2 regions of the Streptomyces sp. GLSS-08 genome follow, and region 2 is predicted to be linked to the other one. Evidence: riboswitches for the same ligand, from Rfam matches in the RefSeq annotation. Region 2 holds a riboswitch; the other holds the start of a gene.
What was found. A riboswitch is a leader RNA that binds a small molecule or an ion and turns the genes downstream of it on or off. The one in region 2 is predicted to bind cyclic di-AMP.
Positions count from the first base shown of each region.

Region 1: another riboswitch for cyclic di-AMP. It lies ahead of AC0ZLC_RS21165 (LysM peptidoglycan-binding domain-containing protein); the one in region 2 lies ahead of AC0ZLC_RS05865 (C40 family peptidase).

Region 1 is NZ_JBWJAQ010000011.1:164,509-168,260, reverse strand. It holds gene AC0ZLC_RS21170 (HAD family hydrolase) at 69-947, shown strand; gene AC0ZLC_RS21165 (LysM peptidoglycan-binding domain-containing protein) at 1,020-1,754, opposite strand; cyclic di-AMP (ydaO/yuaA leader) riboswitch at 1,761-1,920, opposite strand; gene AC0ZLC_RS21160 (CocE/NonD family hydrolase) at 2,390-3,752, opposite strand, start outside.
Region 2 is NZ_JBWJAQ010000003.1:64,411-68,162, reverse strand. It holds gene AC0ZLC_RS05870 (urease subunit gamma) at 1-109, opposite strand, end outside; cyclic di-AMP (ydaO/yuaA leader) riboswitch at 998-1,162, shown strand; gene AC0ZLC_RS05865 (C40 family peptidase) at 1,166-1,639, shown strand; gene AC0ZLC_RS05860 (DUF6328 family protein) at 1,719-2,252, shown strand; gene AC0ZLC_RS05855 (ATP-binding protein) at 2,293-2,745, opposite strand; gene AC0ZLC_RS05850 (helix-turn-helix domain-containing protein) at 2,995-3,752, shown strand, end outside.

The DNA.
Region 1 (3,752 bases), on a different contig from region 2:
GCCGGGATACCGGACGTCGTCCGGTTCCCGCCGGGCCGTTGGGGCGCGGGATCCGTATTCTTCGGATCATGGCCGCTCCGACTGCATATTCACTCATCGCCACTGACCTGGACGGAACGCTGCTGCGCGGCGACGACACGCTCTCCGACCGGTCGCGGGCCGCGTTGGCGAGGGTGGCCGAGGCGGGCGGCCGGCATCTCGTGGTGACCGGACGCCCGGCGCCGAGGGTGCGCCCGCTGCTCGACGAACTCGGCGGCGGGGGGCTCGCGGTGTGCGGCCAGGGCGCGCAGCTGTACGACGCCGGGGCCGGCCGTCTGCTGTGGTCGGTGACCCTGGACCGGGAGCTGGCCGAGACCGCGCTCGGCAAGATCGAGGCCGAGGTCGGGCAGGTCTTCGCCGCCGTGGACCAGGACGGGGTGGACGGGCTCACGCTCATCGAACCGGGCTACCTCATGCCGCACCCGACGCTGCCCGCGGTGCGGGTGCTACGGCGCGACGACCTCTGGGCGGAGCCGATCAGCAAGGTGCTGCTCCGTCATCCCTTCCTGTCCGACGACGAGTTGGCGTCGGCGGCCAGGGCGACGGTCGGTTCCCTGGCGACCGTCACCATGTCGGGACCCGGCACCGTCGAACTCCAGCCATGCGGCGTGACGAAGGCGACGGGCCTCGCGCTCGCCGCCGGGCACCTCGGTCTGTCGGCGTCGGCCACGATCGCCTTCGGTGACATGCCGAACGACATCCCCATGTTCGACTGGGCCGCCCATGGTGTCGCCATGGCCAACGCCCATCCCGAACTCAGGGCGGTGGCGGACGAGATCACTCTCTCGAACGAGGAGGACGGCATCGCGGTCGTCCTGGAACGGCTGTTCCCCGGCCCTGGGGACCGGGGAACGGCGGACGCCGTCGGGCGGCGAGCACCCGGCGCGGTCCTGCACGGGGCCCGGTAGGCGGGGCCCCGCGCGGGAATCAGTGCGCGGGGGCCCGCACGAGTGATCAGTGCGCGGGGCCCCGCACGGTGATCAGTACGCGCCGAAGACGTTGTCGATCGAACCGTACTTGTCGGCCGCGTAGTTGCAGGCCGCCGTGATGTTCGCGACGGGGTCGTACGGGTCCATCGAGGTGCCGTCCACGTGGTACGCGGCGAAGGTCGGGTCGATGACCTGGAGGAGACCCTTGGACGGGGTGCCGGCCACCGCGTTGGAGTCCCAGTTGTTGATGGCCTGCGGGTTGCCCGACGACTCGCGCATGATGTTGCGGTGGATGCCGTCGTAGCTGCCCGGGATGCCCTTCTGGGACATGATGTCCAGGGCTTCCCTGATCCAGCCGTCCAGGTTGTTCGCGTACGTCTTCACGGACGCGGGGGTGACGGCGGACTTGGCGGCCGTGGTGGTTCCGGTCGCGGCGCCCTTGACGGTCTTCGTGCCGACCGTCAGCTTCAGGCCCGGGCGGATCAGTGACGGGTCGCTGCCGATGACCGCGCGGTTGGCCTCGTACAGCTTCTTCCAGTCGCTGTTCTCGGTGTGCTCACGCGCGATCTTGGCCAGGGTGTCGCCCAGGGCCACCTTGTAGGTGACGAGCTGGACCTGCGGGACCGCGGCCGGCACGGACCGGACGGCCTGCGTCGGCTGCGCTGCCTGCGCAACGGTGGCGCCCACGAGGGGGAGCGCGAGTGCGGCTCCGCCCGTTCCGGCGGCGATGAGCCCGCGGGTGAGGGCGTTGTTTCCGGGACGACGGTGCTTGCCTCGAACGGCCATGACGAAACTCTTCCTCTCCGATGCCTGCGAGGTGAGCTGTCGGGTTCGGGCTGGGAGGTGCCCGGCCGCACGGTGACATGCGACTTAACCCCGAGCCGTTCCGTTGATCCGGACCGGCGGCTTACCTGGGTCCCCCGCTCCTGCCGTGCGTGGGTGGGTGGGGTCACCGAGCGGCGGCAGGATTAGGCGGGTCCGCTCGGATCGACGTGAACGTATGCGAGAGCACATGTCCGAAACAAGGCCCGATTTCCCCTGCCAAGGCATTTGATCTACCTCTGGCCAGGGGAGAAATGGTCCGATTAGACCGGAACGTGAAACTCAACTTGCCTTTAGCAAAGGGATACTTGTCCGGCCGGACTGGCGAAAAGATCGATTTGCGCGTGACCCATTTCACGCCAACAAGCGCCATGAAAGGGGATTTAAGGCAGGCAACTCGGGCATTACCGGCGGCGGCTCGAAGGTGGGGAGGCCCGGTGGCGCGGCGGCCCGGCGGCCCGGCGGCCCGGCGGCCGGGCGGGCTGCCGCGAGTGGGAGCGGGTGGGCCGCCGGGAGGGGGCGGGCAGGCCGCCGAGGGAGACGCTGCGTGCCGGGCCGAGTCCCGCCGGGCGGCGACGGGAACTGTCAGACGGGTCGTCCTAACCCGCCGTGCGCGGGATGCGCCTCTCCCACGTCCGGTGGAAGACGACCTCGTCCCCGTCCCGGCAGATCACCTCGTCCGAGGTGATGAACTCATCTGCCTCACAGGTGATTTGGGAGTGGGTCTCCACGCGCGCGTCCCAGGAGGTGTCCGGCCGGTGGAACCGGATCGACCAGTCCGAGCGGGTGCGGGCGGACAGGGGATCCCGCTGGCCGGTCGTGTACGTCTCCAGGGCGTCCTCCGTGACCTCGAGGCCGTCGGGGTACACCCGGGTGCCGCCGAGGCCCGGGTCCACCTCCAGTCGCCAGGTGCCCGCGGCGACATCCCGCACGACCAGCCGTTGCGGGCGGGGTTCGTCCAGAGTCGCCGGGACGACCGCGCCCAGCGGCGCCGACTCCTCAGGCTCCTCGAAGGTGATCGAGGGGTCCGACTCCCGCGCGCGTACGGGCAGTTCGAGCGAACTGCCGTCCGGGTGCAGCGTGAAGCCGGCGTCCGAGCCCGGCTGGGGCCAGACCCAGGGCCAGTACGCCGAGGAGACCGCGAGCCGGATGCGGTGCCCCGGCGGGAAGGCGTGACCGATGCCGCTCAGCTCGAACATCACGTCCCGGGTCGCGCCGGGCGGCCACTCCACCGCCCGGTCCGAGCCCTCGCGGGCGGAGAGGTTCAGCACGCCGCGCGTGACGAGCGTCGACGCCCCGTCCGGGAACACGTCGCAGAGCCGCGCGACCACCTGCCCGCGCGGCACCGGCGAGGTCAGCCGCAGACAGACCCTCGGCCGCCCCAGCACCCAGGTCTCCTCCCGCACCTCGAACTCGAAGCACGCCGACTTCGCGTCCTCGTCCCGCTGGTCCGGCGGCAGGTCGGCGTCATTGCCGAGGGGCAGGAAGCGGCCGGCGTCCAGCCCGGTGTGCAGCGGCGAGCGCACCGGCACGGGCGCGCCCCGCAGCGCGTACGACACCGGTGTCACCGACGGCGAGGGCCAGGCGTCCTCCCCGACCCAACGGCCGGGCAGGGCCGGGTACACCGTGGCCGGGACGTGCGAGTCGCTGATGTACGCGCGCAGGAGCGGTTCGGACAGGACACCGGTGGCGCCCCCGGCCGGGGTGGCACCCCCGTCGGGGCCGGGTTTCAGCCAGTGGTCCCACCAGCGCAGCGTCTCCTGGAGGAAGCCGATCGCCGGGCCTGGCGGCAGCCCCCGGTCTGGGTACTGGTGCGACCAGGGGCCGATCAGCCCGCGTACGCGGTCCGCCGGAAGGTGCTCGACCAGGCGCAGGACGGTGTCCCGGTACGGGTCGTGCCAGCCGCCGACCGCGAGCACCGCGGCCCTGACCGACCCGTAGTCCTCGCGCACGCTGCCGCGC
Region 2 (3,752 bases):
CGACGGCCTCGGGGTGGTTCAGTCTCAGCCCGCGGGCCCGGCGCTTCTCGGCGACGTCGGCGGCCACGTGGATCAGCAGCCTCTCTTGCTCGTGCGGGGTCAGTTGCACGGCGTCCCACCTCACAGTCCTCGCCCGGACCGTGCGGGGTCCGGTTGCCGCAGCCACCGCGACGGGATAGATGTAGCACACAGACAGATTGGGCGATCAGGCTCAATCCGGATACGGAAACCCCTGGTGGCGTGGATCGGCAGGCTAGTTGGACGGAGTTTCAACTACGTTAACCAGCCCTTGATCCACTCATGACCGCCGGCTGGGCTGTTCCATACCCGTCGGGCACCGCAGAGCCCCTCCGCGCCCCCCTGCCGCCCGGACGCGGGAACGGTCCAAGCTCACCGAGGCACCGCGAGGCCCACCGGTACGCCGGCGCGGCCACGGGGGGCCGCCGCCGCGGTCCGGACCGTATACGCACCAGGGGCGGCGCGGCCCCCGGCCGGCGCGCCCGCGCTCACTCCGATGCACCAACGGGACGGGAGCGAAGTTCACCCGCCGCCCCTGGCACGGACCGTGCGGGTCCGCGGGGGCGAACGACGGGCCGCCCGCGTCGCCTTGCCACCCAAGGCGGACATCCGAGTGCCGTGGCCCCGGGCCGACGGGCGCCGACTTCGCGCGACGTCCGGCCCGGGACACAAACGCACCAAACGGCGTACCCCCCAACGGTGTAGACGCACCCCCGGTCATGAGCCCCCTCAACTTGCGCAACGCGTGGAGAGCCGAGGCGGAATGAAGGGTTCCGTCGCAGGTGCGGGCTTGGTCGGCACCCTCAACTTCCGTTCGAAACAGGGGGTGTCCACCCGAACGGGTGAGTGGTGAGTAACCCCACAAATCTCCGATTCCGTTCGGATTTTCTGACTTCCATGAGTGAAGATCCCTGCGACGACAAGCCCCCGCCGAAGCGGCGGGGCGATCCGGGCGGACGCCGAGTCCTGCCGCCGCCCGGGTGACCGGTCGACAGAAGTGGATCGGCAGGAGTGGAGGACCCAGCACGACGGGCCGCCGGAGAGATCCGGGCGGTCCTTGGGGTGAAGCCGCACATCGCGGCCGGGCTACTTCGCCAGCCCGAATCCGACAGGTCATCCTTCACAGGCGGCTGACGAAGGGTTGCGCATGACTGCGCTCAATCGTGTCCCGTCGCTGTGGACCCGGGCCGGTATGGCCTCGGCCCTCACCATCGCCGCCGTCGGCGGCAGCCTCGTGGTCCCCGGCGCCGCATCCGACGCCGCCGCGGCCACATCGGCGACGAAGGCGCTTCAGATCGCGGCCTCCAAGAAAGGTGCCCCGTACAAGTACGGCGCGACGGGGCCGCGCCGCTTCGACTGCTCCGGGCTCACGCTCTACTCGTACAAGAAGGCCGGCAAGAGGCTGCCTCGTACGGCCGCGGCGCAGTACAACAAGACCAACCACGTCTCCGCCTCGCACCGCAGGGCGGGAGACCTCGTGTTCTTCCATTCGGGCCGGAACGTGTACCACGTCGGCATCTACGCCGGGAAGGGACGGATCTGGCACTCCCCGAAGACCGGAGAGGTCGTGAAGCTCACGAAGATCTGGACGAAGAGCGTCTGGTACGGCCGGGTCGGCTGACCGGCTCCCCGGGGGCGGCGGCGGGCGCCGTCGCCCCCGGAGGGCGTGACCATGGCGCGAAACGGATACTCGTCCGCCCATGGACGACCGACACCCTCACTCCGCGCGGAACGAGACGCCCCCGGAGCGCGCCGACCGCAACTTCGCCGAGCTGCTCCAGGAGCTGCGCGTCGTCCAGACCGGCGTGCAGATCCTCTTCGCCTTCCTGCTGACCCTGGCGTTCACCCAGCGGTTCCCGACCCTCGACACCGTGCAGCGCGTCACGTACGTCACCACGCTGCTGCTCGCCGTGCTGGCCGCCGCCCTCTTCGTGGCCCCGGCCGCCCTGCACCGGTCGCTGTTCCAGCAGAACGCCAAGGCCACCGTCGTGCGGGTCTCCTCCCATCTGGCCGCGGCCGGGCTGTGCGTCCTGACGCTGGCGTTCACCGGCTCCGTCCTGCTCGTCGTCGACGTGGCCCTGGGCCGGGGCGGCGGAATCGCCGCGGCGGCCGGCACGCTGGTCGTCTGCGCGGCGCTGTGGGGCGTCCTGCCCCGGCTCGTGCGGCGCGCACTCCGGGCGAAAGGGGCTTCCTCGGGTGCTCGGGAGCACGAAGGCCCGGGCCGGCGCCCATGAGGGCCGCCAGGGCCCTGGCGGCGGCTGCCGGGTCGCGGCGTCAGGGTTCCTGCCCCGGCGTCACCGGCCGGGCCGGGAGCGACCACGGCAGCTCGATCACGACCGTCTTGCCGCCCTCGCGGGTGGGCCGCACGCTCAGCCTGCCGCCGCACTCGGCGGTCAGCCAGCGAATGATGACCAGTCCCCGGCCGTTGTCCTGCTGGACGGCGGCGGGCAGGCGCTTCGGGAACCGCGGGTGGCTGTCGGTGACTCCGATGCGCAGCTGTTCGTCACGCTCGAGCGCGACGTCGACGGTGAAGGTCGGAGACTGCCCGAGAGTGTGCTGGACGGCGTTGGTGGCGAGCTCGGACACGATCAGGCGTACGGTCTCGGCGGCCTCCGTGCCACTCGGCAGGCCCCAGTCGGCGAGGACGCCGATGACGTAGGTCCGAGCCGCGGAGACCGATGCGGGATCGCTCGGGAGAGTGACGGATGCTTCCTGGTGATCTGCCATGGCGACGTCGTCCCTTTCCCACGGGACCCGTAGTCCGACACGGAGCGGATGATTCGAGTACGGTCCCGGACCGGTGCTTCGCGCCAGACTGCCATCGCCGCATCCCTCACGGGCGCGATCCACCGGGATATGCATATATCTGTCGCTCGATGCGGTGAACTCTGCGCCGAGCGAGCCCATTCGGCCAGGCACCGGGCGCATCCTCTACCGTCGCCGGGAACGCCGCTCACCGGGCGGAAGGAGGCGGCCATGCGACACGGTCCTGCGGTGCGGCGCCGCAAGCTCGGCGGCGAACTGCGCGCCCTGCGCGGCCGGGCGGGGCTCACCAGCGGCGAGGCGGCCCGGCTGGTCGGCTGGCACCAGTCGAAGGTGAGCCGGATCGAGACCGGCACCAGCGGCGCGAAGCCGCCCGACGTACGGCGGCTCCTCGACGCGTACGGCGTCCGGAGCCCCGATCTGCGCGAACTGCTCGTCGGCCTGGCCGGCCCCGACGGCGACGGGCGCCACTGGTGGCACGCCTACCGCGGCGTGCTCCCTCCGACGTACCGCGACTTCATCAGCCTGGAGTCCCAGGCGAGTGCCATGCGCACGCTGGAGACCTGCGTGGTGCCGGGCCTGCTGCAGACGCCGGAGTACGCCCGTGCGGTCACCCGGGCCGCCGTGGAGGGCCTGGAGGACGGCAAGCTGAACGCGCTGGTGGAGGTGCGGCTGGCCCGGCAGGACGTGCTGCGTTCGCGTCCGCCCCTGGAACTGAGCGCCGTGCTGGACGAGGCCGTGCTGCGGCGGGCCGTCGGCGGACGCGCGGTGATGCAGCGGCAGTTGGAACGGCTCCTGGAGGCGGCGCGCCTTCCTCACGTACGGCTCCAGGTGCTGCCGTTCGCGTCCGGGGCCCACGTCGGGATCAGCGGACCTTTCGTTGTCTTCTCATTCCCGAACACATCTGATCTGGATGTGGTTGTTCTTGACCACATGACGAGTAGCCTCCACCTCGAACGGAAAGAAGACCT